2 regions of the Nocardia sp. NPDC006044 genome follow, and region 2 is predicted to be linked to the other one. Evidence: riboswitches for the same ligand, from Rfam matches in the RefSeq annotation. Region 2 holds a riboswitch; the other holds the start of a gene.
The links. Region 2 has a riboswitch for thiamine pyrophosphate ahead of thiC (phosphomethylpyrimidine synthase ThiC). Riboswitches for the same ligand answer to the same signal wherever they lie in the genome.

Region 1 (6,072 bases), 740 kb from region 2:
CACGTGCACCCAGAAGTCGGTCCACACGCCGGCATCGCCCGGATTGATCAGCTGGTACACCGAGAGCCCGGCCAGCCAGGCGACGATCATCCCCCAGCGCGGCGGGGCGTCGTCGGCGGTGTTCCAGTCGCCCTTCGCACGCAGGAAGAAGTCGGCGACGAGCACGCCGAGCAGTGGCACGAACACCGACCCGATCAGCCCGAGGAAGCCGAAGTAATTGGCCATGTTCAGCCGCAACGCGAGCACCGTGATCAGCACGCCCAGTCCGATCGACAGGATCCGCCGGTCGATGCGCGGGGCCAGGTTCTGGATCGAGACGGCGGTGGAATACACGTTGGCGAACGACTGGTCCGCCTCGCGCAGCACGAACACGAAGAAGAACAGGCCGCCGAGACTCACCTGGAGGAACGGCGAGTACTGGCCGTCCCCGGTCGCCCTGGCCAGCGCGAACAGGCCGAGCGTGTAGGCCACGATCTGAGTGATCGCGTAGGCCCCGCTGGCCGCGCCGAACGCCGACCCGGTGCCGCGCGAGTGCCGGGTGTAGTCCGCGGCCACCGGCACCCAGGAGATAGACACCGCGAGCGCCGCGTCGGTAGCGATCCAGAAGAGGTTCCAGTCGGCGCCGAACGGGCCGCTGCCGTGCGGGCCGGGGTTGGCCGACAGATCGGGCAGCCCGGTGCGGAAGAACTGGATGTAGAACCAGATCAGCGCGATCACCACGCCGATCGTGACGAACCGGCGCAGCAGCCGGACCGAGCCGAGCGGCCAGATGGTCAGCGCCGTGGTGAGCACGCCTGCGGCCACCACGTAGAGCCAGTGCGGACCGCCGCCGAACAGCTCGTCGGCCGCGTCGCCGATCACGATCAATTCGAAGGTGCCCCAGCCGATCAGCTGGGCGATGTTCAACACGGTGGGCAGATAGCTGAGTTTCGCGCCGAACAGGCCGCGCAGCAGGACCATCGCCGGCTTGCCGGTCTTGGCGCCGGGGATCGCCGCCAGGCCGAGCATCAGACCGCCGACGACCGTGCCGACGATCATCGCGAGGATGCCCGCGGAGATGGAAATCTGCGGTGCGCCTTCGGAATTCGGTGCCAGCACGGTGTACGCGCCGGAGAAGGCGATGAGGCTGACACCCAGGTTTGCCCAGAATGCGCTCTGATCCCAGAAGGACAGCACCTTCGGGGCGGGCTCGTCGAGGGTGAAGGGGGCCTCGTGCCGTTCGGAGTTGTGCAGGGTCGATGAAGACATGCCCGAAACGCTCTTCCTACGCCGGCATTACCCGGACAGGTTCATGCGGTCGGCGAAGCGCTGGGGTCCGCCCTCTCAGCCCGGCCTTGCCCGAGCTCCCGCGGTGGGGGTGGTTCGGGCGAATAGTACACGTGGCGATTCGGCGGTCCGCGCGATTCATGCCGAGCGCCTGCACGGGCGAGTGCCCGAGGCGCCTTGCCGACGCAACTGAACAACCATGAACTGCAAGTTCGCTCGAATCGGTACTCTGGAAACCGGGCAGAGTACGAACCAATGCAGGGCTTGGGAAATGTCCGTTCTGAACTGGGGATTGGTGTCCTGCGGCCGGGATCACACCGGCCGTTAACCGCGATAACGGAGTTGTAACGGTCTGTTCACCGTCTAGGGCCAGGATCACGAGGTATGACTCGGAGGCAAGTGATCGGTTGGGTAGCTCTGCTTACCTCGGTGCTTGCCGGGGCCGAGTTGCTCGATCGGGTGAATTTTCCCGCGCCGCAGATGATTCTCGCGATCGTCGTCGGCGGCGCCCTCGCGTTGGCCGGGAAGTTGCCCGCGCCGATGCCCCGCCAGCTGACGTGCGGCGTGCAGTCCATGCTCGGTGTGCTGATGGGCAGTTATCTGGAGATCTCGCTGCTGTCGAGTATCGGGCTGGCGTTGATTCCGGTGCTCGCGGTGACCGTGGCGACCCTGTTGATCAGCCTGCTGGTGGCGGTGGTGTTCGCCCGCTTCGCGCACGTCGAACTGCCGACCGCGACGCTCGGGCTGCTGGCCGGCGGTTCCGCCGCGGTGGTGGCGGTGGCCGACGATATGGACGCCGATCCGCGTCAGGTGGCGTTCATGCAGTACCTGCGGGTCGCGCTGGTCGCGGTGAGCGCGCCGGCCCTCGGCGCGCTGCTGAGCAACAGCGGCGGCGGGCTGAGCAACGAGAAGGTGACGCTCGGCGGCGCGGTGACCAATCCCGATCTGCCGTTCTGGATGATCGTCGGGCGCGGGGATCAGGTCGCCGGGTTGTCCATCGCGGTGATGCTGTGCGTCATCGGCACCAAGCTGGGCAGGCGGCTCGGACTGCCGAGCCCGGCGCTGATCGGGCCGATGCTGATGACCGCGGTGCTCACCGCGCTGGGCGTCAGCCACGGGTACGCGCCGACGAACCTGTTCAAGGATCTGCTGTTCGTGCTCATCGGTTTCGAGGTCGGAACCCGGTTCACCCGCACCGTGGTTCGCGAGATGGCCCGGATGATCCCCGGCATGACGGTCACCATCGTCGCGTTGTCCGCGATCGTCGCCGGACTCGCCTTCGCGGTCGCCACGTTCGTCGATCTCGAGCTCTCCGACATCTACCTGGCCACCACGCCCGGCGGCATCAACGCGGTGCTGGCCACGGCCGAGTCGATGGACGCGAACCTGCCGCTGATCACCTGCGTGCAGAGCATGCGCTTGCTGCTGATGGTGCTCATGCTGCCGCTGCTCGCGAAAGCTATGCGCTGGTTCTCGGCGCGACAGTTGCAGTTGGCGCAGCCCGAGCTGGTTGCCTGACCCGGCCTGCGCGGACATTTTCCCGCTGATTGCCCGCGGTTCTCGTAGTTCGGTGCTGAGAATGTCCGCGCAGGCCGGGTACCCCTGCGCCACTACGCTTTTCGCACCGCGCCCACGATGAGATCCGCCCACTCGTCGGCCAACGCGGCGAGCCGGTACCACGCCGCATGTACCCGGAGGTCGGAGACTTTTTCCGCGGTGTGCAGCAGATGGCTGGCATGCGCGTGCGCCGCGGCCATGCGATCGACCATGGCACCGAGCGACCCGGTGCGCAGATGCTCGGTGCAACTGCGGCGAGGAAGTTGGGTGGCCACCCAGTTGTCGATGGCGGCGACCAATTCGGCGCGGCGGCAATCGATTCCGGCGGCTCCGAGCGGGTTGCCGTGCCGCTGGCGGTGCAGCGTGGCCAGTCGGCGGGCCAGGTCGATGATCGGATGGTCGGTGACCGGATCGCCGGCGTTGCCGCCGAAGGCGGCCACCAGTTCGCGCTGATCAGGCAATGATCGGTCGGCTGACAAGGTCTTCATCGTGCACCTCCGGGTGACGTCAGGCGGGAGGCATTGCCCTGATGCCGAATCCGAGATAAGAGTGCGCCGCTTGACTCGGCGTGTCGGTGACATCGAGATGGCACCGCGATGACAGGTCGTAACAATCTTCTCCTCGCGGCGGGGCCGGGATTGTGAGGACGATCGACCAGTCTCGGGTGGCCGGAGTGGAGAGTACGTTCCCCGTGCGTCGGACCGATGTGCGGTCGCGCCGAAAGTCGCAATGTGGCAAATTATCTGCAAATAAGCGATTCGAGTTATGTGGCCAGGGTATAACCGGCCTTGAAGAAGCCTCGGCAACCGCCATGGCGTAATCGGATAGCGAAGGGATGGGCATGTACACCTCCAGTTTGGCTATCGATTTCCAGAAGGGGTTCTCGGACGCGTGGAGTTCGGTGGCCACGTTCGTCCCCAAGCTGGCCGGATTCATCGTCATCTTGCTCATCGGCTGGATCGTCGCGAAGGTCGTCTCGACGATCGTGGACAAGGTGCTCGACCGGCTCGGGTTCGACCGCCTGGTCGAGCGCGGCGGCCTCAAGCAGATGATGTCGCGCAGCCGCTACGACGCTTCCGATCTGCTGGCGAAGCTGGCCTACTACGCGATCCTGCTGATCGCCCTGCAACTCGGCTTCGGCGTGTTCGGGCCGAACCCGGTGAGCGATCTGCTCGACGGCATCGTGTCCTGGCTGCCGAAGGCCGCGGTCGCCATCATCATCGTGGTGATCGCCGGTGCGATCGCGTCCGCGGTGCGTGACCTGGTCGGCAACATGCTCGGCGGGTTGTCCTACGGCGCGATGATCGGCCGGATCGCCGCGGTGTTCATCTGGGGTGTCGGCATCGTGGCCGCGCTGAACCAGATCGGCGTGGCCATGTCGGTCACCATGCCGATCCTGATCACGGTGCTCGCCACCATCGGCGGCATCCTGGTGGTAGGTGTCGGCGGTGGCATGGTCCGGCCGATGCAGCAGCGCTGGGAGGGCTGGCTGAGCGGCCTGGAAGAGGAGATGCCCGCGGTCAAGGGGCATGCGGAGGCGTACTCGCGTGGCCGTGAGGATGCCTCGCGTGAGCAGCTATGGATGGATCAGCAGGCCACCCGCGGCCAGGGCCAGCACGCACAGCAGTGGGAGCAGGGTGCGATGCAGGGCGGCGGCTCGTACGAGCAGTCCGGTGAGTACATGGGCTACCGCGATCCGGGCGAGCGGCGCTGAGCGCATACGGCAAACGCGTCCGCCGTGGGCTGCTGCCTACGGTGGACGCGTGCGATCAGGGGTTCAGGCGATCTGCTGCGAAGAGTGCAGGCACACGCCGGCCAGGCGCAGCTGGAGCCAGTCGGCGTTCGCCCAGCTGCTGAGGTCGCCTGGCGCCGCGCCGGTCATGCCGTGCTCGGCCGCGGCCTCCCGCACGTGGTCGAGGAGTCCGCGCGCGTAACCCGCGAGCAGCACGCTCATCGGCACCCGTGCGGCGCCTTCGACGCCCAGCTCGAGGATGTCCCGCACGGCCGCCGCGTGCTGGTCCAGCGCCGCCGACAGGGCGGGCAGTTCGGCCGCCGCGGCGAGCGCGGGCATCCCGTGCGTCCTGTGCAGGCGGGTCAAGATCTTGCGCGCCGACACTTCGAGCAACGCGGGGCCGAGCAGAAACATGTTTTTATGCTAGCAATCGGCGAGTCTTTATAGAACTGTGACGCTTCACCCAGTCTGTTTTGCCGGAAAAATGAGTTCCAGCAAATTTGCCGCATCGAAATGCCTTGGGGGAGAATCAGTCCGCCGGTCGATGCCGGCAAATGCAACCGTCCGGTATGGATTGGGCTTCCGTTCGCCGGCGAACCGTTCCCTCGCGCGCCGCCGAGTTACCGGAAGGCGTTGGCGTCGGTCAGCGCGCGACCGAGCACCAGCTGATGAACCTCGGCCGTGCCCTCGTAGGTGAGCACCGACTCCAGGTTGTTCGCGTGCCGCAGCACCGGATAGTCCAGCGTGATGCCGTTGGCCCCGAGGATGGTGCGGCACTCCCTGGCGATCTTGATGGCCTCCCGGGTGCTGTTCAGCTTTCCGGCGCTCACCTGCTCGGGCGTCACCGCGTCCCGGTCCTTCAGCCGGCCCAGGTGCAGCGCGAGCAACTGCCCCTTGCCGAACTCCAGCGCCATGTCCGCCAGCTTCGCCTGGGTCAGCTGGTACCCGGCCAGCGGCTTGTCGAACACCTCACGGGTGCGCGCGTATTCGATGGTCGAGGCCAGGCAGTCGCGGGCCGCGCCGAGCGCGCCGAAGACGATGCCGAACCGCGCCTCGCTCAGGCAGCCCAGCGGCGAGGCCAGCCCGCGCGACTCGGGCAGCACCGCGTCGGCGGGCAAGCGGACGTCGTCGAGGTCCAGCTCGGCGGTCACCGATGCGCGCAGCGACAGCTTGCGATGCATCTCTCGCGCGCTGAACCCGGGCGTCCCGGCGGGCACCAGGAAGCCGCGGATGACCTGCCTGCCCTCGTCCTCGGTCTGAGCCCAGACCACCGCGACATCGGCCACCGAGCCGTTGGTGATCCACATCTTCGAGCCGTTGAGCACCCAGTCGGTGCCGTCGCGCTTGGCCCGGGTCCGCATACCGCCGGGGTTGGAGCCGAAGTCGGGTTCGGTGAGCCCGAAGCAGCCGAGCGCGCGCCCGGCCGCCATCTCCGGCAGCCACTGCTGCTTCTGCTCCTCCGAGCCGTACTTGTGGATCGCGGTCATCGCCAGCGATCCCTGCACCGACACCATGCT
Region 2 (6,072 bases):
GCGGCCGGTGCCGTGAGTTTCGTCGCGCTGCTGTCGATGTCGGTGTCCATCCTGAACTGGGCGCTGAGTCTGGTATTCGGTGGCCTGCTGGCCCGCGCCATCGCGCGCCGGTCCGGCCTTCGGGTCGACTACCGTGCGCTCGGCGCCGCGGCATTCATGGGAATAGGCTCGGTCTGGGCGCTGGGCATCTCCTCCTCGGCGGCGCAGCTCCAGGCTACGGCCACCTCCCTGCCGCCCGCGCTGCTGAAGATCACCGGTGTGCTCGACTTCGGGCACACCATCTTCACCTGGCAGTCGCTGTTCATGTGCGCGCTCCTCATGGTGCTCACCGTCGCGATCGCCTACTTCTCCGCGCCCAAGGGAGCGGCGATCGAGACGGCACAGCAACTGCGCATCGATCTGGACGACGAGCCGGCCGAGATCGAGCCCCGCTCCACTCCGGGCGAATGGCTGGAGTACAGCCGCGTTCTGCCGATCCTGGCCCTGCTCCTGACCGCAGGCTGGCTGATCTCCCAATTGGCCGGCAAACCGGTGCTCACGGTTCTCAGCAGCCTCAACTGCTATCTGTTCGTATCCCTGATGCTCGGACTGGCATTGCACGGGACGCCGAAGAAGTTCCTCCAGGCCGTGTCGCTCGCGGTACCCGTCACAGCCGGGATTCTCGTCCAGTACCCGCTCTACGCCGCGATAGCCGCCGTGCTCGCCAAAGCGAAAGGGCGCGGCGGCCATACGCTTTCCGAACACCTGGCAGCGGCCTTCACCACCATCGGCGGCGGCGGGAACTTCGCCGTCGTGATCGCCCTCTATACGGTGGCGCTGGGCATCTTCATTCCGTCGGGAGGCGGAAAATGGCTGGTCGAGGCCCCGTTCGTCATGCAGTCGTCCACCGATGTCGGGATGAATCTCGGTTGGACGGTACAGATTTACAATGTGGCCGAGGCGCTGCCGAACCTGATCAACCCGTTCTTCATGGTGCCCCTCTTGGCGGTCCTGCGATTACGGGCACGCGACCTCATCGGATTCACCTTCCTGCAGTTCATGATTCACCTGCCGGTGGTCCTGCTCCTCGTCCGCTTGCTGGGCATGACGTTCGACTACGCCCCACCGATCCTGCCCGCCGGGCCGTGACCGCGTCAGCGCTCACTTCGCCGGCTGGGGCGGGTTCGAAACTTCCGCCGCATTCTCGAACGTATGTTCGATAGAATGGAGGTCGACAGGTAGCCGACGGGGAGCGAGGGGTCATGCGGGAGTCGTCCTCGGGGTTGTTGAAGTTGCTGGTCAACGAGGTCGCGGTGCGGCACGGATATGGGTGTGAGGAGGCGGGCGGCGAGTTCGTGTTCGCCGGGCGCGGGGGTGGCCGGGTGGTGTTGCCGTGTACGCGGTTGGAGCGGCGGGTTGCTCGGGCGCCGCGCCAGCTGTGGTCGACGATCGTAGAGGATCGGCTGGATGCGCAGATCACGGATCTGGTCGCCGGGCATCTCGACATATCGCGACTGGAGTCGGTGCGGTCGATGCTGCGGACCCGGTTGTGTTCGGCGCGCACGAAGGGATTGATCAACGACGTGCGCCGATTGGTGGCGCCGGGACTGTTGCAGCGGGTGCTGATCGACTTCGGCGACATCATGGCGCCGGTGACCTACGCCAACGCACAACGTTGGGGCGCAAGAGAATCGGATCTGTTCGCGATCGCCGAGCGCAATACCCGGGCCGAAGGCGGGCTCGACCTGATGACCGCCGATATCGACGGCATGGACGATGTGGATATTCAAATGCTCTACGGGGCATCGGATTTCGTCACCGCGCACGTGCGCTGGCTGGATGACTATCCGGTCGTCGGTCCGTGGGGCGCGTTGCTGGTCATTCCGGGGCACACCCACCTGCTGGTCCATCCGATCACCGGCCCAACGGTTTTCGCGGGAACCAGCCTGCTCGCCGAACTCCTGGTCGCGGGCGAGCTCCGGTCCCGGCCGGTCAGCCGCTCCATCTACTGGTGGCGCAACCGAATCGCCATCGATATCGCCGCCACCATTCAGGGCGGCGGCGAGTCGATGGAAGTCGTCCCGGCCGAGCACTTCGAGTCGCTGCTCGAGATCATGCGCCGGGACTGAGCCGGCCGGTTCCCGCACGCAGGGGGTGCGGGAACCGGAGGCGTTGCCGGACAGTCGAATCCGGAACTACGTGACGATCGGCAGGTACACCGCGCTGCCGCTGTCGGCGAACTCGGCGGACTTCTCCGCCATCCCGGCCTCGATCGCCTCGACATCGGTCAGCTGGTTGCGCTCCGCGTACTCGCGCACGTCCGCGGAGATGCGCATCGAGCAGAACTTCGGCCCGCACATCGAGCAGAAGTGCGCGGTCTTGGCCGGCTCGGCGGGCATGGTCTCGTCGTGGTACTCCCGCGCTGTGTCCGGATCCAGCGACAGCGCGAACTGGTCGCGCCAGCGGAATTCGAAACGGGCCTTGGACAATTCGTTGTCCCGGTCCTGCGCGTGCGGGTGCCCCTTGGCCAGGTCGGCGGCGTGCGCGGCGATCTTGTAGGTGATCACGCCGACCTTGACGTCGTCCCGGTTGGGCAGCCCGAGGTGCTCTTTCGGGGTGACGTAGCAGAGCATGGCGGTGCCCGCCTGCGCGATGATCGCGGCGCCGATCGCCGAGGTGATGTGGTCGTAGGCGGGCGCGATATCGGTGGCGAGCGGGCCGAGGGTGTAGAACGGCGCCTCTTCGCACAGCTCCTCCTCGAGCCGCACGTTCTCCACGATCTTGTGCATCGGCACGTGCCCGGGACCCTCGATCATCACCTGCACGCCAAAGGATTTGGCGATCTTCGTCAGCTCGCCGAGCGTGCGCAGCTCGGCGAACTGCGCCTCGTCGTTGGCGTCGGCGATCGACCCCGGCCGCAGGCCGTCGCCGAGGGAGAAGGTCACGTCGTACTTCGCCAGGATCTCGCACAGCTCGGCGAAGTGGGTGTACAGGAACGACTCCTGATGATGTGCCAGACACCAAGCGGCCATGATGGATCCGCCGCGCGAGACGATCCCGGTGACCCGCTTGGCGGTCAGCGGCACGTAACGCAGCAGCACACCCGCGTGCACGGTCATGTAGTCCACGCCCTGCTCGCACTGCTCGATCACCGTGTCGCGGTAGATCTCCCAGGTGAGCTTGGTCGGATCGCCGTTCACCTTCTCCAGCGCCTGGTAGATCGGCACGGTGCCGACCGGGACGGGGGAGTTGCGCAGGATCCACTCGCGGGTCTCGTGAATGTTCTTGCCGGTGGACAGGTCCATGATGGTGTCCGCGCCCCAGCGGGTGGCCCACACCATCTTCTCCACCTCCTCGGCGATCGAGGAGGAGACGGCCGAGTTGCCGATGTTCGCGTTGATCTTCACCAGGAACTTCTTGCCGATGATGGTCGGCTCCAGCTCCGGATGCTTGTGATTGGCGGGAATCACCGCGCGACCGCGGGCCACCTCGTCGCGCACCAGCTCGGGCGTCACCCCTTCGCGCGCGGCGATGAAGCGCATCTCGGGCGTGATGATGCCCTGCCGCGCCCAGGCAAGCTGGGTCGGCGGGCCTTCTACCTCGGGCTTGGCCCAGGTATCACGCAATTTCGGCAGGCCCGACTCCAGGTCGATCTGAGCGGTGTCGTCGGTGTATGGGCCCGAGGTGTCGTAGACGTCGAAATGCTCGCCGTTCGTCAGGTTGACCCGGCGGACCGGTATGCGCAGCCCGTCTACCTCGGTGTAATGCTTGACACTGCCCTCGATGGGTCCGGTGGTGACGGTGTCGATGATCTCGGATCCGTCTGTGGACGCAGCAGTAGCCATGATCGTTCCTCCCTACGCCGGCATTACCCGGTCAGGTTCATACGGTCGACGGCCCTAGCCGTCCTCTCAGCCCGCTGGTGCGAGCCCCCGTTGGCGTGTGAAATTTTCCAGCCCGAGACTACCTGCCTTCCCTGGGAGTCCGCCCCATGATCGGCGGAAGACCGACGTCACTTGCCGTTGTAGGCGTCGCGCATCTGTTGCAGCACGATCTTCTTCATCCCGAACATCGCGCGCATCGCGCGGTTCACCGCCTCCCGGTCGTCGCCGGTGACCAGCTCGGTCGCCTCGGCCGGCCAGATCTGCCACGGCACGCCGTATTTGTCGTTCAGCCAACCGCATTCGATCTCCTGTCCGCCATCGGCGAGCAACGCGGTCCACAGCCGGTCGACCTCGTCCTGTCCGTCACAGTTGACCAATAGCGACATGGCATGGGTGTAGTGGTATTCGCCGCCGCCGTTGATCGCGGTGAACTTCTGGCCGTTGAGTTCGAAGTCGACGGTGATGGCCAGATCCGTCGGCCGGTTGGTCGCCTCGCTGTGGTACTGCACGTCGGTGATCTTGGAGTCGGCGAACAGCGAGCAATAGAACTCGGCGGCTTCCTCCGCCTGGGTGTCGAACCACAGGTTGGTGACGATCTTTTGCATGGTGATCCTCCTGGCCGGTGTCGGTATACCTGTGCAGACGAGGCGGGCGCCGGGAAGTCATCGCTGTGCGAACGAAAAGTCTGGCCCCCGACCGAATTCCGGTCGAGGGCCAGGCCAGTGGTGAGAACTAACGCTCGCGCGGGCCGATCGGGAACCCGAGCGCGCCGAAGGTGGCGTTCAGGTTGATCTCGATCTGGGTCAGCAAGGCGTTGAAATCGGCCAGCATGGACACCACATTGTCGGTGCGGCAGCCGACCTGATCGGGCGCGTTCGGCGCCAGCCTGCCCTTCATCCAGTTGAGCGTGCCGGCCATGCCGAGCGACGGCAGGCTCAGATGCTCGCTGAGATGATCGCGGGTGTAGACCACGGACGCGCCGCCGGCACACCACTGCTGGTTCAGCCGGTCATTTGTCCATACCGGGACCGCCTCGTCGAAGACGCCCTGGTACAAGAAGATCGGTGCGGTGGGGATATTGCGGCCGAGCACCGTTTGCTCGAAGGTCTCCTTGATCTCCGGCACCTGGAGGAAGTCGGGAATCGGGATGGTCAGCATTCGCCCGTAATCGACGAACATCTGGGTGAGCGCGTTGCGCGGCAGGCACTGCCGCTCGGTCCGGTCCATCAGCGCCCGGCCCTCGGGCGTCAGATACCGATCGGCCGCCTCCTTGAACTTCGGATAGGCCTTGCGCAGCGACGAAATACCGATGCCGATCAGCGAGGAGAACATCGACCCGTTGACGTGCAGCAGCGACACCACGTCCGAGGTGGGCGAGCCCATGGCGATGCCCTTGACGTTGAGTTCCGGCGCGTAGGTCGGCTGCATCTCCGCCGCCCAGCCCGAACCCATGCCGCCACCGGAGAAGCCCCACATGGCGACCGGGGTATTCGCCCCGTCCAGGCCGAGCGGCTGGAAGCCCTCGGCGGCGCGGATGCCGTCGAGGGTCATGTAGCCGGGTTCCTTCGGCACCGTGAGGTGACCGTCGAGTCCCTCGTAGTCCGGCACCGAGATCGCCCAGCCTTGGCTGATCAATGCGGCGATCGCGATCAGTTCGCTTTGCGAGTGGATGCCCTCCAGGCCGGCCAGGCCCGAACCCTGTTGCAGCACATACGACGGCGAGCAGTCGTTGCTGGCGCTGTCGTAATAGAACTGGAGTGAGACCAGCGGACGGGAACGATTCGGGTCGGCGCCCGCGGGCAGGATGACCGTGGTGACGGCGACCGTGGGCTGGTCGTTGAGATCAGTGGTGCGGTAGAGCAGCTGCCAGGAGCGCACATTCAGCGGCAGCACGGTCAGGACCGCCAGGCGCACCTCCCGCGAGCGCAGAATCGCGCCGGGCGCCTGGTCGGCGAACCCTTCGGGAGGCTGATAGAACGAGTCGTCGTGCGGGAGTGGCACTGCCGCGGCGGGCGCGGGGGCGACCGCACCGGTCAGCAGGACGGTGGCCATGGCGAACGCCATGGTCACCAACACGGCCACCGAACGTAGACCGGTCCGCGGGTTAGCGGCCGGATCACCGTTGATCACTGACACGTATGCGTCCTTCCTCATCAAGGTGACAGCGATTACAGCACGTGGCCGTGTTACTAACAAGAACTCTTTCTAG

Region 1: another riboswitch for thiamine pyrophosphate. It lies ahead of ACFYO1_RS18625 (purine-cytosine permease family protein); the one in region 2 lies ahead of thiC (phosphomethylpyrimidine synthase ThiC).

What each region holds. Positions count from the first base shown of each region.
Region 1 covers NZ_JBIAID010000002.1:219,847-225,918, reverse strand. Annotated here, with positions in the region: gene ACFYO1_RS18625 (purine-cytosine permease family protein) at 1-1,248, opposite strand, end outside; TPP riboswitch at 1,245-1,360, opposite strand; gene ACFYO1_RS18620 (AbrB family transcriptional regulator) at 1,651-2,784, shown strand; gene ACFYO1_RS18615 (DUF4254 domain-containing protein) at 2,877-3,311, opposite strand; gene ACFYO1_RS18610 (hypothetical protein) at 3,665-4,537, shown strand; gene ACFYO1_RS18605 (DUF6401 family natural product biosynthesis protein) at 4,601-4,969, opposite strand; gene ACFYO1_RS18600 (acyl-CoA dehydrogenase family protein) at 5,176-6,072, opposite strand, start outside.
Region 2 covers NZ_JBIAID010000002.1:960,112-966,183, reverse strand. Annotated here, with positions in the region: gene ACFYO1_RS21990 (short-chain fatty acid transporter) at 1-1,128, shown strand, start outside; gene ACFYO1_RS21985 (hypothetical protein) at 1,242-2,108, shown strand; gene thiC (phosphomethylpyrimidine synthase ThiC) at 2,175-3,824, opposite strand; TPP riboswitch at 3,816-3,925, opposite strand; gene ACFYO1_RS21975 (VOC family protein) at 3,992-4,468, opposite strand; gene ACFYO1_RS21970 (lipase family protein) at 4,596-5,999, opposite strand.